DNA from 3 places in the Planomicrobium sp. MB-3u-38 genome. Region 3 is predicted to be linked to each of the others. Evidence: predicted binding sites of a transcription regulator. Region 3 holds the regulator's gene; each other region holds the start of a gene.

The links. The regulator LexA, encoded in region 3, represses DNA repair genes until DNA is damaged. The targets are predictions, from matches to a motif close to CGAACATATGTTCG.
Region 1: CXF70_RS08180 (YhjD family protein) is a predicted target of LexA. The motif match lies at 6,745-6,758, and genes of this name have one in related genera.
Region 2: CXF70_RS10725 (Y-family DNA polymerase) is a predicted target of LexA. The motif match lies at 4,320-4,333, and genes of this name have one in related genera.

The regions. Positions count from the first base shown of each region.
Region 1 covers NZ_PJBO01000037.1:27,683-35,855, reverse strand. The annotation lists gene CXF70_RS08220 (ATP-grasp domain-containing protein) at 1-23, shown strand, start outside; gene CXF70_RS08215 (putative bifunctional diguanylate cyclase/phosphodiesterase) at 102-2,381, opposite strand; gene CXF70_RS08210 (hypothetical protein) at 2,721-3,332, shown strand; gene CXF70_RS08205 (MaoC/PaaZ C-terminal domain-containing protein) at 3,729-4,151, opposite strand; gene CXF70_RS08200 (MaoC family dehydratase N-terminal domain-containing protein) at 4,148-4,597, opposite strand; gene fabG (3-oxoacyl-ACP reductase FabG) at 4,614-5,378, opposite strand; gene CXF70_RS08190 (YolD-like family protein) at 5,568-5,933, opposite strand; gene CXF70_RS08185 (hypothetical protein) at 6,008-6,322, shown strand; gene CXF70_RS08180 (YhjD family protein) at 6,346-6,726, opposite strand; gene CXF70_RS08175 (LysM peptidoglycan-binding domain-containing protein) at 6,843-7,814, opposite strand; gene CXF70_RS08170 (DUF4357 domain-containing protein) at 7,860-8,173, opposite strand, start outside.
Region 2 covers NZ_PJBO01000059.1:80,460-88,632, reverse strand. The annotation lists gene CXF70_RS10740 (capsular polysaccharide biosynthesis protein CapF) at 1-580, opposite strand, end outside; gene CXF70_RS10735 (polysaccharide biosynthesis protein) at 577-1,632, opposite strand; gene CXF70_RS10730 (glycosyltransferase family 4 protein) at 1,572-2,855, opposite strand; gene CXF70_RS10725 (Y-family DNA polymerase) at 3,043-4,299, opposite strand; gene CXF70_RS10720 (GNAT family N-acetyltransferase) at 4,500-5,528, opposite strand; gene CXF70_RS10715 (GNAT family N-acetyltransferase) at 5,722-6,705, shown strand; gene CXF70_RS10710 (GNAT family N-acetyltransferase) at 6,787-7,797, opposite strand; gene CXF70_RS10705 (antibiotic biosynthesis monooxygenase family protein) at 7,956-8,173, shown strand, end outside.
Region 3 covers NZ_PJBO01000060.1:190,402-198,574, reverse strand. The annotation lists gene tkt (transketolase) at 1-342, opposite strand, end outside; gene CXF70_RS12095 (DUF896 domain-containing protein) at 429-662, opposite strand; gene CXF70_RS12090 (YneB family resolvase-like protein) at 720-1,373, opposite strand; gene yneA (cell division suppressor protein YneA) at 1,370-1,687, opposite strand; gene lexA (transcriptional repressor LexA) at 1,850-2,470, shown strand; gene CXF70_RS12075 (class I SAM-dependent DNA methyltransferase) at 2,544-3,284, opposite strand; gene CXF70_RS12070 (hypothetical protein) at 3,379-3,573, opposite strand; gene CXF70_RS12065 (hypothetical protein) at 3,730-3,930, opposite strand; gene CXF70_RS12060 (hypothetical protein) at 4,205-4,441, shown strand; gene CXF70_RS12055 (hypothetical protein) at 4,477-4,677, opposite strand; gene CXF70_RS12050 (STAS domain-containing protein) at 4,735-5,556, opposite strand; gene glnA (type I glutamate--ammonia ligase) at 5,816-7,150, opposite strand; gene CXF70_RS12040 (MerR family transcriptional regulator) at 7,190-7,573, opposite strand; gene CXF70_RS12035 (methionine gamma-lyase family protein) at 7,670-8,173, opposite strand, start outside.

The DNA of each region.
Region 1 (8,173 bases), on a different contig from region 3:
CGGAAGAAATCATCAAAGCCTGAAGGGTTTTAAATCGCTCAACCAATAAAGACCTTCCCCATTCATCAAAATGCGGGAAGGTCTTTATTGATATCAGTCATTCAGCGGACAATGCCATGTTCGAGTTCTTCCGCCAGCATTCCGGGAATTTGCATCAGTCCCTCGAAATCTTCCGGCGCGACCGGCTTCGAAAACAGGTAACCCTGGCCGATCGTGCAGCCGTGTTCGATGAGGACGTTCATCTGGTTTTCGGATTCGATCCCTTCCGCGACCAGTGTCATGTCCAGGTTGAGGCCAAGATCGATGATGGCTTTTACCATCGGATTCAACTCGTCAATGTCCAGTTCATCCACGAATGATTTGTCGATTTTCAAGGTATCGATCGGCAATTTCTGCAGGACATGCAAAGACGAATAGCCGGTCCCGAAATCGTCAATGGATATTTTAATGCCCATCTGCTGCAGGCTTACAAGAATCTTTTTGCTTTCCTTGATGTTCTGCATGATGCTCTCGGTGATTTCCAGCTCCAGATAGCGGGTATCAAGCCCCGTTTTACCCAAAATCCGCTCGACCGTTTCAAGGAATTTGCCATGCTTGAACTGCAGCACTGATACGTTGACCGAAATGTTCAGGGGCGGATAACCCGCGTCCTGCCATTGCTTGTTCTGGCGGCAGGCTTCTTCGAGCACCCATTCCCCGATGGCAACAATCTGCCCGGTTTCTTCAGCCACCGGTATGAATTCAACCGGCGATACCCAGCCAAGGTCCGGATGCTGCCAGCGAAGCAAGGCTTCCATACCGATGATTTTCCGTGTGCCGAGCACGACTTTCGGCTGGTAATAAAGGATAAATTGATCTCTTTGGATGGCTTTCTTCAAAGCATTTTCAATCGTCATTTTGCGTGATTTCTCCTGGCTCAGCTCTGCATTGAAAAAACTGTAGCCATTCTTGCCTTTTTCTTTCGACACATACATTGCCGCGTCCGCATTTTTCATCAAATCTTCCGGCGTATAGCCATGCTCCGGATATTTGCTGATGCCGATGCTCGGCGTGATGTTGATCTGATATTCATCCACATCGAGTGATTCATTGAAATTTTCCAGGAGTTTATTGGCGACAGCTTCACATTTTTCATCGGTTGCATCCAGAACGACAATGATGAACTCGTCTCCTCCGAGGCGGTACAGCAGCATATCGGGGTCCAGCGCCGCCTGCAGCCGTTCAGCCGTTTTGACGAGCACCAAATCCCCGATGTGGTGGCCCATCGTATCGTTCACCACTTTGAACTGGTCTAGGTCAATCAGCAGCAGCGCCATCTGTTTGGTCGGATAATCCGCAAGGAAATGCTCGATTTCCTCATTGAAACTGCTTCGGTTGCGTAAATCCGTCAGCTGATCATGATATGCCAGATACCTGTATTGCTCCACCAACTGGCGATTTCTCAACAGCACCTGCAGCTGGCGGCCGAGCACCATAATGAAGATGATCAGCAAACCGCTGCTGAGCCCGTTGAAGTCAAACTGATAACTATGCATGACCAGCATCAGCAGAATCAGGATGCTTACATACGGAAAAGCGGTTCCTTTATCATTCGCTGTACTTTTCAGCTTCCATAATTCATTTCTCTTATCGGATTTGGAGTAATAGCCCGAAAAGCCGAACAGCAGCACTGACAGCAGCCAGAGCATGTCTACCAGATGCCCCGGCTGGTAACTTTCTTTGTAGGATACATAGACATAAAGAAAATCAGCAGCAATCTGAATAAAAAATCCAATCAGCAAAAACAGCAGCACTTCCTGTTGTTTATTCTTCCGGATCAGATAGTATAGAATGCTGACCACCAATAAGATGGTGATGTCCGCTACCGGATAAATGATGGCGGTCATCGTGATCAGCCAGGATTCTCCGGACAATTCCAGCACCGGCTTGATGAGGTAATGAAAGCTGATCGAAGCGACGGTGATGATGAAAACCGCGATATTAAACAGATAGGAGTTTTCGCTGAACTCATTGCTCAATTCGCGGGTTTTGAAAATCAGTGCCACGAGGAAAATCAGATAGGAACTGAGCCACACGACAGAAGAAAGAATCGTGGAATTCTCCGTCCCTTGGCTAAACTGGACGATCAGCCAGATCCAGTTGCCGGCTGTGTACAGAATCAGTGCCAGCTGCAACAGCAGCCAAAAAGATTTATGTTTTGTATCGGCACTGCGGTAAGCCTGGTACAGCCAGATGGAACTGAGTGTCCCGGCGAGAATTTGCAGCACATTGGTCCCCGTCGTCACCAGCCACGGGTCTCCCTGGAATGTCAGTGTCCAGCTATAGAATAAGGCGATTGCCAATGAAAGTATTGTAATGGGAAAAAGCATCTGCTTTAACAAGGTTGTTCCCCCTAGGTGTCAGAAATTGAATGGACTGCAGACTCCGCTTAGCCAAATATGATTTCACCTGCGGAAGTGAAATTACAGCAATAACTTAGTAAAAACAGTATAACCGTTATTATGACAAAAACATAGAACTTTTATCACATTTACAATATAAGGAATTAAAGTCTAAGGACCTACTCATTTCGAGAAACGAAGAATCGGAATACCCTTCGCTACGCCCGTAACATTACGTCCTTATCCTCCTTTATCGGCAAATCTCCGTAAAAATTGACTTCTTTTTTCGACATTGCTACGGTCAATATAAGCTTTTAGCGCAAAAAACGAGGTGAAGAAATGATTTTCTTACTCATCTGGCTGCTGCTGATCGGTTACGCTGTCTACATAGCTCCCGGCACAGGCGCCAATAACCCGATTTTCCCTGAACTGTTCAACGGCAATATCGGTGACATCGACCCGCTCGTCTTTGCCGTATTCAATTCGCTCGGCATTTTCCCCATGGTCTTTCTGACGATTCTTTTGCTCAACGACAAACAGCGCTGGCCTGCATGGCCGTTCGCCCTGCTGTCATTCGGCATCGGCGCCTTTGCGCTGCTCCCGTATTATGCATTCGGCATCCGCCCGTCCGACAAGAAACTGCACACGCCGCGCTGGCTCGTCCGCTTCCTCCGCTCCCGCTTCTGGCTCATCGCCCTCATCATCATGTGGGTTGGCAATTGGCTGACGCTCCTGCAGGGATTCTCATTCGCCGCTTATGTCGATTATTTCTTCGCCTCGAGTCTCGTGTCGGTCATGACCGTCGACTGGTTCGTGCTGTACGGCCTGTCCATCTACACCGTCCACCGCTTTTATCCGGACGCCCGCTTCAAAGGATTGGCCTGGGTGCCGATCATCGGGCCGGTGCTGGTGCTATTGATGAACAGAAATCTGACTGGCAATAAAAACTAGCGTTTTGAAATGGTTTTTTCTATACAAAAAGAGCGCACAGGATTTCTGTGCGCTCTTTTTCGCTTTTCGCCCGCGAAAAGCATGCATTTTGGCTTTTGACCTTTGATTTTAGAATGATATGGAGTGAAATTCTTCCTTTCACCGGTGTCTTGTGCTGTTTTTCCGTTCTCGAATTCGGGATGCCGGCGTATATCAACGTTCAGCGAAATATATCAACGTTCAGGAGATTATATCAACGTTCAAAAAATTATATCGACGCTCAGGAAATTATATCAACGCTCAGAAAAATATATCAACGTTCACCTTAATCAGGGCCCTCACCCATTTTCTCCAAAACTAAAAGAGCACACAATTTCTGTGCGCTCCTTTTCGTGCGAGTCCCCTTTTATCGTTTCTTCATTTATCCGTAAAACTTTGAATCGCCAGCGAAAAAGCCACTTGGCCACTCAGCACCCGTTTCCCGTCCTGATTGGCAGCCGCAACTTCAAAAATCAGCCTGCCGCTTTCCTTCTCTTTCAGCTCCGCCTGCAGCGAAATGACATCACTCAGAAACACCATGCCTTTAAAGCGGATCGAATAAGTCTCAATAAAACCTTCATCCAAATAAGGGGTGAACAGTTTCGCCAGATTCCCCATCGTCCACATGCCGTGCGCGATGATGCCCGGAAGTCCGGCGCGCTCCGCTTCCTCGTCAATCGTATGTATGGGATTGAAATCGCCGGAAGCTCCGGCATACTTAATAAGATCCAGCCGCGAGACGGGCTCCAGCCCAATTACAGGCAGCGTTTCCCCTACTTCTATCTGACCGATCCGGCTCATTTCCGCATCTCCTTCCGCGCAGCTTCATTGATGATGATCACACGTTCTTCCGAAAAGAGCAGCTCCCCCTCTTTGTCTTCCCCGTAAAGAACGACAATAAGAAAACCCATCTTCCCGAAACTGCCGGTCCGCTCGTAATAATCCTTCACTTCGATCCAGCAATAGACTTCTTCCCCTATAAACAGCGGACGCGTATAGGCATACTTCTGCTCGCCGTGGATCAGCCCTTTCGAAGGCAAGTCGAGTCCCGGAATCGACCCGCTGTCGAAAGTCACCGGGAACGTCGTCGGCGCAATGTTCCTGCCATAGACAGACTGCTTTCCCGCTTCTTCATCTGTGAACAGCGGCGAAGTGTCCCCTATCGCTTCCGCAAACTTTTTGACCGCACCGCGTTCAATCACATTTTTCGTTTTCTCTGACCGTCTGCCAATCATCTCTTTCAGCATCCGCGCATCCCCTTTCTCAGTCCTTCGGTCCGCCCGCGACATACAACACTTGTCCGGATACAAATGAAGAACGTTCATCCGCGAAAAATGCTACGGCGTTCGCGATGTCTTCCGGCTTGCCACTTCTGCCGACAGGAATCATCGCCACGTTCGCTTCGACAAAGCCGTCAAACGGCACACCCATACGCTCCGCCGTCGCTTTTGTCATATCCGTTTCAATGAAGCCCGGCGCCACCGCATTGGCCGTTACCCCGAACTTGCCGAGTTCAATCGCCAGCGTCTTCGTGAAGCCCTGCAGCCCCGCTTTGGCTGTCGCGTAATTCGCCTGCCCGCGGTTGCCAAGTGCCGAAGTGGACGAAATATTGATGATTCTGCCGTATTTCTGATCGATCATGTATTTCTGCGCTGCACGTGTCGCATAAAACGCGCCTTTCAAATGCACGTCCATGACCGTCAGCCAGTCTTCATCCGTCATCTTAAACAGCATATTATCCCGGATGACGCCTGCATTATTCACAAGGATGTCGATGGAGCCGAAATGCTCATTCACTTCCGCCACCGCACCTTCCACCTGCTCTTTCTCCGTGACACTCGCCACTTTCGCATAAACGGAATAGCCTTTTGCCTCCAGCTCCTCTTTCGCCGCGGCCAGCGCTTCTTCGTTGATATCAATGATCGCGACATTCGCCCCTTCTTCCGCAAAGCGTTCGGCGATCTGCCTGCCGATCCCTCTGCTCCCTCCTGTCACCAATGCTGTGCGCCCTTCAAAATTCTTCGTCATGCCCATTCCCCTCTCTGTGTAAATAAAAGCATTCATTATCTGTTTAATTTTTCTGACAATTAATTACTTTTTCAATATACAGGAAGCGTTTGGGCCAGTCAATTGAGCACCCAGTCCGGCGCTCAATCAAAAAAGAACTGCCTGGCAGGCAGCCTCCAAATTACACAGCTATCCAATTTGCCTTCCCGCTCAATCGATCAGCGTAACCCCCACAATCTCTTCCAGACTCAGCCGCTCCATCCCGAACGGACTCTCATAAACCAGTTCCCGGTGCGCCACATCGATGCGCTCGATGACGCCGCGATGCTTGAACAGCTGCTTTTCCCGCCAGGTTTCAATCAGCACTTCGCATTTCCGCTTTAACGCGATGTCCAGCTCTTCCTGAATCAGCTGCAGATCGAATTCATCGAGCTCCGGCCGCTTCACTTCCTCATCTTCCTTATACCATTCGCGCAGCATCTGGATATGCTCCGGCAGCATCAGCCCCTGCCATTTGATATTCCCCCGGTCCTTGATATCGCCTTGCATCTTGAATTGATTGTTCATCTTCTTCATCAGAACCACCCCTTTCTAAAAATAAGAACATTTGTTCTTATTCTATACCACGTAAAAGAGGGCGGCAATCCTTTATGGCAAATAAAAACCGGAAACAACTGCCTCAGCCGTTACTCACAACAATTGGTCAATCAATATGCAAAGAAAGGATTGGCAAGTTCTTCCTCTTTGGCTATACTATTCAAAATACCTTATTGAACGGAGACACTATGAACCATTTTAAGCGTAAGACAAAAGATAAAAACAAAAGCAGCAAAGACAATGTGTTTCTTGATTGCTTTGCTGAATTCAGCTTTACGCTGGTATTCGAACTGTTGATAAGCATCGTATGGAATATCATCTTATTCATTCCCAGAGTCCTTATTCGAGCGTTGAGCAATATATTTTAACAAGACAAAAACCCTTTTCCTGATTACGGAAGAGGGTTTTCCACTGGCCCAGTCAACGACAAGTACATACCGATTAATTCTTCGGTTCGATTGCGTAATTGAAAATGCATATACTTGCGGTGGTCTTCGTAGCCATTGTAGTAAAACACATACTCTGTAAACAGATCGTCTTTCTTGCCCTTAAGTATTCGATACTGCTGTCTTTTCATATAAATTCTGGTGGTTCTCAAATCGTTTTCAGCGCATTTTATCGCTTGGTCAACCATCTGCAGGTAAGGACGTTTTAATTTAAAGGGCATCGTGTCAATCATCTCCCTGTCTTTATGCAAAATGGTGAGAACAAAAGGCAGGTAAATCATATTCTCGAAATGAACGATAAGGTCCTTCGACATTAAAGGAGTCATGTAAACCCTCCTAACATAAGAACGTTTGTTCTCATATTATACTATATATATACAAATGGCAATCCTTTCCGCCAAATAAAAAAGCCCCTCAGCTGAAAATGAGCGGCTTTCCATCCTTATCTCATAAAAATCTTGGCACCAGTCGACGGCGCGACATAAATATTCCGATGGCCTCTGCCCGTTTCAATCGTCGCAATATGCGCTTGCGGATAGCCCAGTATCTCATATTCCAGTCCTCCAAACTTCGCCGGCGTCAAACTCCAGTCGCTGTTCTTCGCAACTGGCGCCACGTCCAGCTGGTAGGTCTTCCACGTCTTTGCTGTTTTCGGCAAGTAAACAAATTCCTTCATGGCGAGTTGCCGCTCCGGCACCGGTTTCTCTTTTAAAGCGGCTCCTTTCGCTTCACCCAGTTTAATGACCTGGCCAATCTGCAGGGTCCTGCTGTCGACACCCGGATTCGCCGCCTCCAGATCCGCCACCCGGATGCCATCCATATTATTCGCGATGTTCCAGAACGTATCGCCTTCCTGGATGGTATACGTCGCCGGCACCGGCTTGACCAGCGCCTGCTGGTTCAGGAATGTGAAAGCCCCTTTATAGTCGAACACGCAGCACGCTTTCCAGCTGTAGCCCGGCATTTCGTGATGCGATTTATCTTCGCGGCCGACGCCGTCCGCTACCAGCGCCGCCTGCAATTCATCGATCGTCTCTTTGACGAAATCGCGCATCCGTTCATTGCGGTAATCGCCTGCCACACAAATGCCGAGCGAATAATCGTTGGCGTTGCCGGCGTGGTACGTGCGCCGGTCAAAATCATGCGCCCAGACAATGCGCGCCCGTTTGCCGCGCGGCGTCTTCAGCACGTTTTTCGGCTCGATGATGATCGCATACGCAACTCCTGGCCAGCCGTTCGCTTCTACATGATAACTTGCAAAACTTTCGGCGTCGGACCCTGGCAAATGCGACAGCGTCAGCGAATGATGCCAGACGCGGGTGGTGATCTTCTTGCTCCGCGCGCCGTAATGCTGTTTCTTCGGCAAACGGCTGCGCATATCTACAACATTCGGCAATGCTAAAAAGTTTTTCATGACTACCCCCCTGTTTTAGTTTGATCTTGTAATGCACTGCGCGTTTTATTTCTTCCCTTTCCAGCCATGCGGCCCTTTGCACCAGCCGCCAATCACTGTGCCCATAGCAATCACCGGATTCTCGAACGTGTAATCTTCCAGTAAAAACAGCTGGTTATGCAGCGGAATCAGCAAGCCTTCCAAAACCAGCTTTTCACGCAGCTTCACGTAATTCTTCGGGCATTTCGCCGAAGTCGATGCGGCGAACTTCGACCCTTTCCGCACCACAAACTGCTCGCCGGCGAAATAGCCGCTGGCATCCGCTCCCCGTCTTGAAGAGATCATCAGAATCTCCGGCAGCACTTCCACTTCTTCCCCTT
Region 2 (8,173 bases), on a different contig from region 3:
ACTGCCCATCCCGTGACGGGTGGCCGGCCAGTGCCCGCTTGAACTCTTCCAGCACATCATCGATATAGCATAATTGAAGCTCCGCTTCCGGGTCATTCACCTGCACTTCGAGATCACGGGCGATGTTATGGCAAAAAGTCGCAACCACCGAGTTATAATTCGGACGGCTCCATTTGCCGAATAAATTCACCAGCCGGTATACGAAGACATCACTTCCGGTTTGCGCCGCATATTCGAAAACCGCGTCTTCCCCCGCTTTTTTGCTGCGGCCATATGGATTATCCCGTTCCGCCTGGATGGACGAAGTGACAACGACGGGTGACGGGTTGCCGTGGGTTTTCAGCAGCGCGAGTAATTCTGTAATCAGCACATGATTGCCTTTCAGGAAATCTTCTTCTTTTTCCGGGCGATTGACACCCGCCAAATGGAAGACGAAATCACATTCCTGTGTGTACCGTTCCAGATCGGCGGCTGTATTCTTCCTGGAATAAAGCAATAAATCCTTGTAACCCTGATTCTTCAGTTCCGCGGCCAGGTTCCTGCCGACAAAGCCTTCCGCGCCGGTGATCAGGATCTTCAACTTGGAATCCCGTAATTGACTGCAGCCGGCAGCGCCGGATTGATGGTCTTCAATTCTTCCTGGATATACGGCAGTTGCAGCAGCAAGTTTTTGATTTCATTCACACTCAGCCTTTTCGTGTTATGCGAGTTATACTCCCTTTCAGTTGAAAGCTTTTCATCGCCTTTATTGAAATATTTTTCGTAATTCAAGTCGCGGCTGTCGGCTGGCACCCTGTAGAAACCGTCCATATCCTGCGCGACAATATGTTCTTCACGGGTCAGCAGCGTTTCAAATTCCTTCTCGCCGTGGCGCGTACCGATGATTTTCACTTCATTGTCCGCATTGAACAGCTCTTTCAGCGCCTGGGCCAGGTCCTCTATTGTCGAAGCTGGCGCTTTTTGCACCATGATGTCGCCCGCATTCGCATTCTGGAAAGCGAAGACCACCAATTCCACTGCATCCTCGAGGCTCATCAGGAATCTTGTCATATGCGGATCCGTCACAGTCAGCGGCTTGCCCGCCTTGATCTGCTCGACGAACAGCGGAATCACGGAACCTCTCGAACACATAACATTGCCGTAGCGTGTGCCGCAGATGAGCGTCTTGTCCGGAGACACGGTTTTTGCTTTCGCCACAAATACCTTTTCCATCATCGCCTTCGAGATCCCCATTGCATTGATCGGGTAAGCCGCTTTATCCGTCGACAGGCAGATGACTTTTTTGACACCGCAGCCGATTGACGCGTTCAGGACATTTTCGGTGCCGATGATATTCGTCTTGACCGCTTCCATCGGAAAGAATTCACAGGATGGCACTTGTTTGAGCGCCGCTGCGTGGAATACATAATCCACATCGTTCATGGCATATTTCACGCTGGCCAGATCCCGCACATCGCCGATATAGAATTTCAATTTGTCATTGTTGTAGCGTTTTCTCATATCGTCCTGTTTTTTCTCGTCCCGTGAGAAGATCCGTATTTCCTTGATATCCGTGAACAGGAACCGCTCCATTACGGCGTTTCCAAAAGACCCTGTGCCGCCTGTGATGAGTAATATTTTGTCTTTGAACAATATTCCCCACTCCCATCTTTGATAAAGTGCTGCATGATGATGTCGTATGACTCAGTTACATTGAACTCTTTTTCCAGGTAGCGGCGGCCGTTCTCGCCGAGCTTCTGCAATTTTCCGCGGTCCCTTTTGACCTGTTCGATAGCATCCCTGAATTCCGCCAACTCGCCGGCTTCCGCATAATAACCGCATCTCGCGTCGTGGATGATGTCCTTCAGGTCGGTATACGGATCGGTCACTGCCAGCACCGGTTTAGCCCGGTCCATGTAAGCCATCAGCCGGGAAGGGATGTTCGGGATCGTGAAACGCCGATCCAGGTAAATCATGCCGATGTCTGCCGAATCCACCACCTTGTCGTAATCCTCTTTCTCCATCAATTTCTCCAGCCGGACATTTGAAGGTCTTCGCTGCTGGACATAATTTTCGATTTTTGGATAGTCCGTTCCGGAACCGACTATGAGAAAGAATACATCATCCTGGTCGCGGTAAAGGTCGATTGAACGGATCAGGTAGTCGATGCCTTGCGGTTTTCCCAGATTGCCTCCGTAAAGGAACAGGAGCGCATGCTCCGGAATTCCGAGCTTTCTTCTTATATGGGTGCGGCCGACTTTTTGCGGCCTGTCTGCCGGATGGATCGAATTCGGATTGATTTCAACTTTATCTGTCGGGATATCCGGATTTTGCTGGAGCACAAAGCGCCTGTTGCCATCCGACATGCAGCCGATCATATCGCTGATTTCGTAAAGCCGTTTTTCTTTTCGGCGGAAATAGCTGTGAAGCAGGCTGTTTTCCTTTAACATGCCGATATCCACCGCGTTCTGCGGAAAAATGTCTTTCAGCAATAAATAGGTCATCCCGTCGCCGTGCATATTTTTCAGGTATTTGATAACGCGTTCAAATGTGATCGGCGGCGTCGTATAAAGAATAAGGTCGAATTTCTTGCCGACGAGATAGGTGCGGATCGCATTGATGAACTGGTCTTCAAGCAGCAGCGTGCTGACCCCTTTTTCCATCAGGTTGGTCTTTGTGACGTTGCCGGTGCGCACTTTCAGGACCGGAACACCGTGCACTTCCTTCAGTTCTGTCTGCTGGTTATGCCGCTTTTCAGTTTGGCAAACGACGGTGACCCCGTGGCCGTTGCGTTTGAATTCCTGCATGAGGTCGTAATAGAGATTGCCATGCCGGCCATTGTCGGGATACCCCAATGTGACGAAAATAACTTCCATATTACCGCTCCTTTGAGAACCATAGTTTTATAATTAAGGCTCATGTTAAGGAAAGCAGGTTAAAAAGAGGTTAAGGAATGAAGAATTATTTGAATTTAACAAAAATTATCCATTTAAAAAGCCGGCACAGGAAATTTAATTCCTGTACCGGCTTCTTCTGTCCACATATTTTTTTATCACAACGTCTCTACTTCTGATGTCCTCCGATGAGACGGGTCCTGGCGATGGCGGTGCCGGCTTCGGTGCCGGAGACTGCGCGGTAGATGGCGGAGTAGCCGTATTTATTGCGGATCTGGTCCATGGCTGCTCCGAGACGGCGCTTTTCCCACTTGTGCGCTTCAAAAAGACTTAATTGCATCGAAGATTCCTCTTCCAGATTGCCGATGGAAATCGAAATTTGGCGTACGGGTTTATTTTGGAAATGCTCATTGAAAATCACTTGGCAGACTTTGTAGATCTGAAGGGTTTCGTTGGTGGCTTCCTCCAAGGAACGGGAACGGGAAAAACCTCCGCCGAATGCGGATTTGCTGTAGCCGACACTGAGGTGGATGGTGCGTCCCGCCCTTCTGGCCTGGCGGGTCCGCATGGCGATGTCTTCGCACATTTCGAGGATGATGGTCATGATGTCTTCCACTTCTATGTAATCGCGGTAAAGAATCTGGCCTTTGCCGTAACTGACCTGTCCGCTCACAATCGGCGAACCGAGATCAGACAGATCAATGCCGTTTGCATGCTGATAAAGCTGATGCCCCAGAATGCCAAAACGTTCTTCCAATGTTTTGATATCGGTGCAGGCGAGATCCCCCACCGAAAAAATGCCCATGCTGTTGAGGGTGCGTTCAGTCCGTGAACCGATTCCCCACATTTCGCTGAGCGGCGCGAGCGGCCATAATTTTTCCGGCACATCGTCATAAGTCCATCTGGCGAAGCCCGTTTTTTTGCCTTCCTGATCCAGCGCCAATTTAGCGAGCAGCATATTCGGTCCCACACCGACTGCAGAAGGCAAACCGAACTGGCGCAGCAAAGCGTCCTGAATATGGGCGATGAGCATTTCGGCATCTCCCCACAGCGTCCCGACATCAGTAAAGTCAATAAAACTTTCATCGACACTGTAAACATGGATGGCCTTTCTCGGAACGAATTCTGTAATGAGTTCGGTGATCGCCATGGAGACACGCAAGAAGAATTCCATTTTGGGCGCAATCAGCCGGATCCGGGGATCGTCCGGAATCTCGAACAGCCGGGTGCCGGTTTTGACGCCGAAGTCTTTTTTCATCCGCGGCGATGCCGCCAGCACCACACTTCCTTTGCGTTCCTGATTGCCGACGACAGCGATGTGGGCTGCAAGCGGATCCAGCCCTTCCTGGATAGCGGCACAACTGGCGTAAAAGCTGCGCATATCGAGGCAGGCAATAGTCCGTTCAGGCAATTCCTCCATCTTCATACCGCAACCTCCTTCGAATAAGAACATTTGTTCTTATTCTATACCTCGAAAACTCCCCGGACAATCCTCTTTTCGGCAAAAAAATATTTACCATCAAAAAATAACCTGAATCACGGATATCCATTATCGATGTTTTATTTCATGGCAAACGCAAAAAGAGCCAGGCATATGGCTGCCCAGCTCTTATCAAGCATGAATTCCTATTGCTCGATCAATATGCCATCTTCCTGTGGGAAGAGTTTCGATGTTTTCGCACGGTATGCCGGGAAAAAGTCTTCATCTCCTCTGATCCCCCCTTCTTCACACAGCAGCTGGTAAATTTCAGGATTCCAGACTTTCTTGCCGATATGAAATTGAAAATTAGTGTTTTGGCCGAATTTCTTCTTGAACAGGTATAAAGTGTCATCGGGATTATTGGTGACACCCCCGCCTGCATGGATCAGGTCGACGCCGTTCTCTTTACCCCAAATGGCAGCTGCATAAGTCATCACATAGACTGGGGAAAGATGGCTGCAATTCTCAACCGTCCCCGACAGATGGGTATGCATGAAGCTTCCGCACAGAAAATGCAGTTCAGCTCCAATGACTTCCCCTTCGAAAAGCGCTTCAACCAAAACGATCCTGTCGCCGAAATATTTCAGGCAATTGTCGAAATATCTATCATCAAAATAATAATAGGATTCCGCATTGAGGCGTTTCATCGTCGCGTAATAGATTTCCTTGAAACTGTCCAGCGATGCGGGATTAACCGTTACGCGGTATTCGACGCCCGCCTTCAGCGCTTTGCGGATTGCTTTTCTGGCGGACTTTGAAAATTCAGATGCGACCGGGTCTTCGTAATCCTTTAAAGTGGTACCTGTCGTTTCACGCATATACGCAGTTTCGTAGAATTCACGGAAGTCTTCCACGTTTTTCAGGATAGGATGAAAACGGATGAATTCAGAGACGATGTTCTGCTTACTGCAATAATTTTCAAACGCCTGCTGGAATTGGTGGACCAGTTCGCTTTTCCCTCCCTTTTTGCAATTTTTGATGACTGGCCCCCCGTAGCCATATGGCGTGATCACGTCATAATATTTCTGCCCTGCCAAAGTGAACGGAATTTCCCGTTTAATGAACAAATGATGCACAATGCCAAGAGGATGGCTGAATTTGAATACTTCGCAAACCCCTTTTTCCATCTTCTCATAGAGCTTGCCGTAATCCTGGGTAAAGAATAGTTCCGACATAATCAAGACCTCTTTTCGCAATGGATTTTCCGACTATATGTGAACATCATCCGATAAGCAGGTTAAAACTGAGTTAAATAGGGAAAAAGGAATTTATTTTATTCGCTCAGAGCCGTTTAACCCAGATTTAACCCGCTTTCATTAGCATGGAAATTGATCATTAACCAAGGTGAAGGGAGAGGGAATTTTGAGTGTGACCACAAAAACAGGAATACCTGATATCTTCTTTTTGCCGGAATGGGCGGGCGCATACGAAAGCCAGGACGGCGGAGTGGCGCAGGTGTTTGAGTTCGAGCACAGCCTGGGCCGCATCCAGTACACTTTCATCAAACGCATAGTGCCGGGCACAACCGGATATTTCGATACGATCACGCCGTTCGGGCTGAATGGCCCGCTTATTGTGGAATGCGAGGCTGGGCGCGAGAAGGAACTGGCAGCGGCATTTGATGAAGCTTTCGGGCAATATTGCCGGGATCACCGGATTATCGCTGAATATATCCGTTTCAATCCGTGGATCGGCAATATCCAGCATTTCGGTGAATTTTACGGAATCGATAAACGCGGCATTGCCATGTATGTCGATTTATCGACCGATGATTATTTCATGGATGAGTTCAAATCCGGCACGCGTCAGCAAGTGCGCCGCGCCTTAAAGAACGGTGTAACCATCGAATATGATTTTACCGGTGAAACGCTGGATGATTTCTGCCGCATCTATGAATTGATGGCCCAAAGGAACAGCATTCCGGAATATTACCTGTTCAGCAAAGAATTTCTTGAAGACAGTTTCCGCTCGCTTGCGGGCAATCAATTCATCATCAACGCAATCCATGAAGGCACGCGGATTTCAACGGCTTTGATGGTCCATCACGGTGATTACGTCCATTACCATCTTGCGGCCAATGACCCGGCCTATTTCAAATTCGCCGCCAACAGCCTGGTGATTTCAGAGGCCTGCCGTTGGGGCGTCGACAACGGCAAGAAGCAATTGCATCTTGGAGGAGCCAGCACCGAAGCGCTGTACCGTTTCAAAAGCGGCTTCACCAAAACGGAGCCGCTCGATATCCTGACCGGCAAGAAAATCCGGAATCCCGCTGTCTACGAAAAGATTTCGCGCGCCAAAACAGCGGCGGATCCCGACACAAACACCGGCCATTTTCCGATTTACCGGGGATGACCGCTTTACACAAATGAAAACAGCAACCGGGTCTATAGCAGACAGACCCGGTTGCTGTTTTTCAATTTGTCCTTTTCACCTTCACTTAACTTCTTCCTTGACCCGAAGATTCTGCCGGTATGCAGGGAAAAAACAACTTCCCACTTCCACTGCCGCTTCCCTGCAAAGCTGCTCATAGATTTCGCTGTTCCAGATTTTCCTGCCGACATGGAACTCGAGTTCCTGAGCGCGGCCATACTTCTTCTTATAGAGATACAATTTATCATCGGGGTCATTCGTCCGGCCGCCGCCGTGATGAATCAGCCTGATATTGTTTTCCAACCCCCATCTGAGCAGGGCATACTGCAGGATATTCGGCGCATATAGGCCATGGTATTCCTCAAGGCTGCCCGTCAGGTGGACATGCAGCACACCGTCGCTGACAAAATTCAGGCTCATGGCGATGACCGTCCCTTTCCAGCTCACTTCGACAATGACCAATTGAGGCCCCAACAGGTTAAGACACTGGTTAAAATAATCTTCATCAAAATAATAATAGTCATCCGCCTTATTGCGTTCCATAGTCTGCAGATATAATTCCCGAAACTTATCCAGACTTTCCGGATTTACATAAACCTGGTATTCGACTCCCTGCTTCAAGGCTTTCCGTATATACCTCCTGACTGAAGGGGAATATTCGCTCAAAAGCGGATCTTCTGTAGCTGCAAGGCGGGTCTGGATCGTATTCCGCATAAAGGCCGTATCATAGAACTCACCGAAATCCACAGCATTCTCCAGCACCGGATGGAATCTGACAAATTCACTGACGATATTCTCCCTTTTGCAGTACTGTCCGAAATCCAGCACAAAAGCCTGTGCCAGTTTCCTCTTATCCGTTCCGTCCGCGGTTTCCATGACCGGCCCCCCGTAGCCATATGGCGTCGTCAGATCATAATACTTTTCTCCGTCCGGCAGCCGGATCGGGATTTCCCGTTTTATGAATAAATGGCGGACTGACCCCAGCGTGTTTTGAAATTCATAAATTTCACATTTTCCGTTCTCGATTTTTTCGTAAAGCAGCCCATAATCTTGATTGAAATAAATATCCTTCACTATATTCACCTCACCTGTTTGAATTGACGTCAAAAATCAGAAATTATGCTTAGTTTCTGATTTTAGACGTCAATGGTTAAACTAAGGTAAAAAAATTGGCTAAAGGAAATAAAAAAGATAAGATTGATGATAAGAAATGAAATCGGGAGGTCTTGGAGATGGAATTACATAAATGGAGCGGCCATATCGACCAGGCGATGGGCTATATCGCCAGCATGCCGAACGCGCGGCTGATTTACCTCATGAATGGTGAGGATGCAGTCCTGTTGTATGAAACGGAAGGTGCAGCGTTGTTACGCGACGTCGATACTTATGAGATCCTCGATGCAAGCGGCGACATCAATGCCGGATTCTATGCGGTTTTCAATAATATTCC
Region 3 (8,173 bases):
TGTTGCTTCTACTCCCACTGTGTGGTGATATTCAGGATGTCCTGGAGTTTTAGAATCCCATTGACGGAAATTCTTGATCTCGTCCATTTCAAGTCCGTAGCCACTTAAATGAAGCAAGCTGTATAGAAGCATCGAGCCGTGTCCTGCTGATAAGACAAAACGGTCACGGTTGAACCACTCAGGATTTTTCGGGTTATGGTTCATGTGTTTCGTCCACAAAGTATATGCCATTGGAGCTGCGCCCATCGGCAAGCCAGGATGGCCTGAATTCGCTTTTTCAATCGCATCGATGGATAGTGTGCGAATTGTTGTTACTGCTAGTTGATCTGTATGGTTCGACATCGTAACATCCTCTCTGATACAAAAATTTACTCCCTTTCTAGTTTAGTCAACAATAGAAAAGAATACAACGAAAAAGAGAATAAGTATTAATTCAAATACTTATTCTCTCGGTTATTTTTGACCTTTTCCGGAGTCACATCATTTCCGTTCGGATCTATTACTGTAACGTTTTCAATAGTGCCTCTCATCGTCTTGCGGAACGTCTGCAAATATTCCTGTCTTAATGCACTTTGTTCCTTGGCCTCTTCTATTGATAAGCCATCAGTTTTTGACTTTTTGGCAAGTTCATTGATTCGATTCATTTTTTCAGGTATTAACATATACATCCGCCTTTCTCCCTTCATATGGTATAAAAATTGAAAGGCAGTTGCAAGAATTTAGTTTTGCGATAGTTTCTGAAACTCCCTGTACCGTCTGTGCACAGTAGCTTTACTGGCCTTATAGCCGAAGCCCTCAAGGGTAACAGCAATCTCATGGAATGTCAGCCCGCTGTTTTTCAGGCTGACAATCTGATCCAAAGGCAATTCCAGTCTTTCCCTGCCCTGCGGATTGCCTTTTCCTTTCAAATTCTTCTCTGGCTTGTAGCCGTTTTCGACCGCCCGCCTCATGCCACGTTTAATCTTGGCATTATGTATTTTCCGTTGGTATTCTTCAACGATGGCCAATATTTCCAGCACCATATCATCCATATCATTCAAGGCAATCTGCCCTTTGTCCGACAAGGTATATACTTCAACCCCATATTTTTTCATGACATGAAGAAGCGCTATCCTGGCGTGTCCTCTGCCAAGACGTGTTTCATCCTGGACAAAGACAGCATCCAACTTCTCTGTCTTGATGCTGTTAAGCATCTCCAGCAATCCATCCCTGTCCATTTCATAACCGCTGTGTTGATCACGAAAAATTCGCTCCACTAAATAGCCCTGCTCGAACGCAAATTTCAAAAGTTCCTCTTCCTGGCGGTCGAGCGATGTTTCCTGTGCTTCTTTATCCGTGCTCACACGGCAATAAATGAAAGCTTTTTTCTTCATTCGGAATCACTCGCCAATTTATAAGTCCCGTCCGGCACATAATCCAGATGCTCATCAGGAATTTTCAGAGTCTGTCCTGCTGTAATGATCGGTGCATTCAATTTATTTTCTTTCATAATTCCATCAATCCATTCGTGATGTGGTATATTGCCGCTGTATTCATCGGCAAGCGTCCATAAGGTGTCCCCTTGTTCGATTTTAAGCTGGACCATATGGGCCTCTTCACTATTATGGGAGAGTGCTGAATAAAATGAAAGGATAAGTACCAAAGTGAAGAATAGGAAAACAAATGAATTTCTACGAATGTAAGCCATTGAAATCTCCTCCTAGAATATGTGTTCGGAATGTATGTTCTTATAATAATGCGAACACGTGTTTTTGTCAAGGCGAAATTCGAACCTATGTTTGCATTTCATTGCCCAAGTTGATATAATAAAAGTAGAAAATAAGAAGTTCAAATAAAAGAGGTGAAACTGTTGAAGAAAGTATCGAAACGCCAGGAAGATATCTTGACTTTCATCAAAGATGAAGTGCGTGAAAAGGGTTATCCACCCTCCGTCCGTGAAATCGGCGAGGCAGTTGGTCTGGCATCCAGTTCTACAGTCCATGGCCATTTGGCAAGACTTGAAAGCAAAGGGCTTATCCGACGTGACCCGACAAAACCAAGAGCGATCGAAGTTATATCCACTGATGAAGCGCTTATCGACAAAAGCCCGGTGCTGCATGTTCCGTTAATCGGTAAAGTAACCGCAGGGCAGCCAATCACAGCTATCGAGAACGTTGAAGAGTATTTCCCGCTACCCCAATCCTATGGTACTGATGATGATCACATCTTCATGCTTGAAATCATGGGTGAAAGTATGATCGAAGCTGGCATACTCAACGGCGACTATGTCATCGTCAAGCAGCAGCAGACAGCAAATAACGGCGACATAGTTGTAGCGATGACTGAAGAAGACGAAGCAACTGTCAAACGTTTCTTCCGGGAAGACAATTATTTCCGCTTACAGCCTGAAAATTCTTCAATGGATCCAATCATTGTTGAAAGTGTATCCATTTTGGGCAAAGTTGTAGGCGTTTACCGTCAGATCCAATAATATACAGAAAGAGCCAAAGGCATGCCGCCTTTGGCTCTTTCCTTTATCCATAATGATTTTAATTTCTTTAAGCTCAGCTTTCTCCTTTGCTGCAGGAAAAGACCAGTATAACCGGAATTCGTTTACGCCTTTCAAATTCCCCTGGATCCGTAAAGTTAGCTTTTTCAGGCTGTCCTTCTTTCAGGGAATGTATATGGAAGCCGGCTGAAATCAGGGAAGAAAAATAATTTTCAATTGTCCGGTGGTATTTCACCACATTCTTTCCGATCCACGGCTCATTTCGGGCGCCTTGTTCGAAATAGTTGTCAACTACCCAATCATTCCTTCTTTCTCCACCGCTCTTGCTTTTGAATGATGCAGTCGTTACCGGATGCTGTACACTGAATATGAATCTGGCCCCTTCTTTCAACGTTTTGGCAATTGATTTGAATACTTCATCAAGATCTTCTATATAATGAAGAGCCATTCTTGAAATAACAATCTCGTAGGCCATTTCCGGGTATTCAAACTTTTCCATCGATCTGTGAAAAACTTCGGCCCGGGTGCCGTAAAGATTTGTTTTTGCCAAATTTACCATGGCTGCAGAACCTTCAACCCCTGTATAAGCTTTTGCTCCTTTTTTCAGAAGTTCTTTTCCGTACCTTCCATCCCCGCAGCCTAAGTCCAATATATGTGCATCTTTTAAGTCATTCATGAATCCATTGATGATCGGCCCTTCGATTGCATTGTTCGGACTGTCCGGACGTGAACGCCTTTTTAAATAGCTTTCCAGAAAATCCTGTTCCTCATACGCAAGTGATCCTCTATATTCCATTTTGCATCCCTCTTTCACATGTCATCAATTTTAAATTTACCGGTATAGTTCCGACCCAGAAAAAAACGCTGCGGGAAGCAGCGTTTCAAAGGAATCATAATTCAGATACGATGATATATTTCACCATATTTATCGTGATGCGGTAAACATTCTTATCATTGTCATCACGGAATTCATATGTACCGTTTGTCGGTATACCGCTCAATGCAGAATCTTTGCTTGTAGCTTTAACAGTATGTGTCAGTGTGTTCCCTTGGTCAAAATAAAAATCAATCTGGAAATTTTTCATAAGTATTGCCTCCCGTCGTCTCATAATATCTCACTATACAGTTTATCATAAGTGGACAGTCGAACCGAATTTGGACCAAAAACATGTCATCAATACAAGAAACCCCGAATCCGCCCTAGTTTTCAGGCAGCTTCGGAGTTTCAGGCATAAACCATTTTAGAATAATGAATCGGTTTTTCTTTGCATGTCCACCCACCATTGAATATGGGCCCGGTCAAACACAATCCTATTGCCGTACGGCTTACTATGAGGGATCTTTCTTGCCAATAAGAATTCATTGATCTGCTGTTCCGTCAGCGGGTACCCCACTGAATCCAAATAAACGAGCAGATTTTCTATTCCTTGGATTTTGCCCATTTAATCACCTCCCACAAAATCCTCCTTAGCTCTAAAGAAGATTCAGTACGAGTTATTAAAATTTATGGCATATATCATTATACCCAACAAATATTGATTTCTAACCTAATCTGCAATTTTTTATTTTTGCACTGCTTTTTACACAACCCTGTTAGAATGAACTGTTAGTATTTTTAACCATTTTATGGTACAATGATGATATTCAATAAATGAGTTTATGGATTCCTAGAGACTTTTCTTAGTCACTTTCCATATAAGGAAAGGGGCTTTTATTTTGTCAATTGAGTACATCATCAAAACACTTGAGACAATGCGTTATTTTGGAATAGCATCCATTTCGGAAACATTCAGCAATGGAGCAACAGAAAATTTTACAGTCCATTACCAGGCGGAAAATGTACATTTCGTAATAAGTTCTTCCTTAACCGATAATGTCATTACTTTCGAATCAGCCGAATCAGCCGCTGAATGGATTCACGAAAAAACCAGCCAAACAATAGCTCAAATTTAAATACAAAAGCACGGCACACAGATGCCGTGCTTTTTCTAATTCACTTCCAGTTCTCCGTATTCCATCTTTTTTTGCATGCCGCAATTTTTACAGATAAAAATGGCAAGTAAAGTTTCGTCATCGCCCTTCTCTTTACACAGCAAATCAAAATCTTCCTCCCCGCAGGAAATACATGCATCTGAAGCATTGTCTCCCTGATTGTTTAACAATTTAAATTCCTTCCAGCTGCCAAACACCGTCCATTCCTCCTATGTCAGCAAATCAGATCTTTTATATGCCAATTAATGTCTTCATTATTTTAATGCTTGCGGTAAAGTACTATATACTTGAATGTCCTTAAAATCAATTCCCAATTCTACAGCAGTTTTCGCAATGACAGGGCTTATACCGGATAACGCTGTCTCGACACCGATCAGTTTCAGCCCGCTGATCATCTGGAAGATCTGGTTCGCAACCATGGTATCAATTACAGCCACTCCTGAAATATCAATGAATAACTTACTGATCGAAAAATTCATTGCTTGAGTCATAGCGTTTTCGAACATCATTTCCGACCGGGAAGAATTGATTTCCCCCACTAACGGAAGTAATGCGGTGTTTTCGGAAAGACGGATGACAGGTGCACTGATCTGATCCATCAGATCTTCTTGCTTCTTCCAGCGGCGGCTGGCCGCTTCCGTGCTCTTCACCGTATATTCCTGGATGATTTTGCTTATCGTTTCCACTATCGCTTTGTTCCAAACTGCCACTTGTTCAAGTGTAACCTTATCTTTATTGGCAACAGTGTATTGTCCCACAAGATCCAGATACTGGATCTGGGTACGGAAGAACTCTTCAATCACCGACGGGAGCGGTGTATCAAGATGTGCATCGTCATTGGTGACTTCGGCAATCCATTCATCAAATTCGATCAGGAAATCGGCTTCTTCTTTCTCGAACATCGAACAAAAATGCACATGGAAGCCATGATTCTGCTCACGGAGCTTTTTCACTTCAGCCGGATCTGTCGAGCCATAGACCCCTTTTTTATTTTTATCAAGTGTGGCGTACCACTCTTCAGTCAGTTCATCTGTCTTACTGCACAGAAATTGATGGAGCTCCTTATTTATTAGCATGCCTTTACCCCTTTTTGTCATGAATTCTTTTTACTGTGAGGAAAGAGACATGGAATGTTATCCAAATCCCCTTATAAGTTACAATACAATATTCCTTTTGAAATAGCATCAAGATTTATTTTGCAGAAATCCTGCATATTTTATTAATCCGAATTCCTGGAGAATAGGCTGCAACTATATGCACCTAGAGGTGTTATACCCTTCCAGCAAAAATAAAAACCGCCGAAGCGAAATGCTTCGGCGGTTTTCGGACTTAATATTAATACATTTTCAAATACTGTTCCCGTTCCCAAGGGTGTACAGTAGTTCTGAACATATCCCATTCGATTTCCTTCGCTTCCACGAAATTCTTCAGAATATGCTCCCCTAAAGATTTCACCATAACTTCATCAGATTGCAATTCCTGCAATGCTGCATATAAAGTGCCCGGCAAATCTTCAATTCCTACAGCCTGGCGCTCTTTTTTGTTCATCGCATAGATGTTGCGGTCAACCGGTTTAGGTGGAGTCAGTTTGCGTTTGATCCCATCAAGACCTGCACCAAGCAGTACTGCCATTGCTAAATAAGGATTAGCTGCAGGGTCGACTGATCTCACCTCAACACGAGTTGAAAGGCCGCGTGAAGCCGGGATACGGATTAGCGGACTGCGGTTCTGCCCTGACCAAGCTACGTAGCAAGGAGCTTCATACCCGGGAACCAAACGTTTATAACTGTTCACTGTCGGGTTCGTTACAGCTGTAAAGCCTTGAGCATGCTCAAGGATCCCTGCCATGAACTGGAATGCCGTATCACTTAACTTCATGTCGCCATCTTCATCAAGGAAAGCATTCTCTTTGCCGTTGAACAATGAGACGTTCATATGCATGCCCGAACCATTGACACCGAATAACGGTTTCGGCATGAATGTCGCATGCAGGCCGTGTTTTCTGGCAATTGTTTTTACAACCAGCTTGAACGTCTGGATATCATCACATGCTTTGATAGCGTCTGCGTATTTGAAATCGATTTCGTGCTGGCCAGGTGCCACTTCGTGGTGGGAAGCTTCAATTTCAAAGCCCATTTCCTCGAGTTCAAGTACGATGTCACGTCGGCAGTTTTCACCAAGGTCCATCGGCGCAAGGTCAAAATATCCACCGTGGTCATTCAATTCAAGAGAAGGTTCTCCTCTTTCGTCCAGTTTAAACAGGAAGAATTCCGGTTCTGGCCCGAGATTAAAGTGAGTGAATCCAAGTTCTTCCATCTCTTTCAAAATGCGTTTAAGGTTGGTGCGGGGATCTCCTGCGAAAGGCGTTCCATCCGCATTGTAAATATCACAGATTAACCGTGCCACTTTTCCTTTACCGGTGATCCATGGGAATACCACCCACGTGTCCAGGTCAGGGAACAGATACATATCCGATTCTTCAATGCGGACAAATCCGTCGATTGAAGATCCGTCGAACATCATTTTATTGTCCAATGCTTTTTCAAGTTGTGATGTTGGAATTTCAACGTTTTTAATAACTCCAAGAATATCGGTGAATTGAAGGCGGATAAAGTTTACATCCTCTTCTTTTACTAACCTTTGAATGTCTTCTTTTGAATACTTGCCCATGCTCTTTTCACTCTCCTATAAGTTTTGTATGACCCGCTTCTAATGATAGAACCGGGATAGATCACCTTGTCTGAGTCCGTGTCTGTCATGAGGTTTCCCAGGCATCATTTCTTCCCTGAAAATCCTGCGCAAGTCATCATCGCTGATCGCTTTGGGTTCAGCCATGACATTCTGCGGCTGGTTTTTCAATTCAAACATTTTTTTAATGCCTGCGATGTTAAGGCCCTGATCCAGGAAATCTTTGATTTCAAGGAGGACATCGACATCATTCAGCGAAAACATGCGCTTATTGCCATCTGTCCGGGCCGGGCTGATCAATCCGTGTTCTTCATAGTAGCGGATTTGACGGGCAGTTAAATCTGTCAGCTGCATCACTATGCTGATCGGCAAAATCGGCATAGTCCGACGGACGCGATTCGTCATATTGTTCACCCTTTTACTTGTACTTCATTTATAAGTATAAGAGATGTTAGGTTTCCTGTCAAACTTATGTTATATAATCTTACATAAAAATTCCACTTACAGTAATTGTTTCTTTCTCAAATCTTCTACTGCGTTAACCACTGCAATTCTAACATGTTCATAAGTTAATCCACCTTGTATAAAAGCAGTATAAGGCGGACGGATGGGACCATCTGCTGTCAATTCGATGCTGGACCCCTGAACGAAAGTTCCGGCAGCCATGATGACATCGTCTTCATAGCCTGGCATATAAGCAGCTTCCGGCAGGAATTGAGCGTTTACTGGCGAGTTTGCCTGAATGGTGCGACAGAATGCAATCATCTGCTCCGCTGTTTCAAATGACACGGATTGAATCAGATCAGTGCGTTTGTCTTTGTAATGCGGAGTCGTAGCCATTCCCGATTCTTCAAGGAGCGCCGCTGTAAAAATTGCCCCTTTCAATGCTTGTGAAACGATATGCGGTGCCATGAAAAAGCCTTGGTACATATCCCGCAGCGTGTTAAGCGACGCTCCTGCCTCTCCACCTATACCCGGCGAAGTCATACGATAAGCGCATTTTTC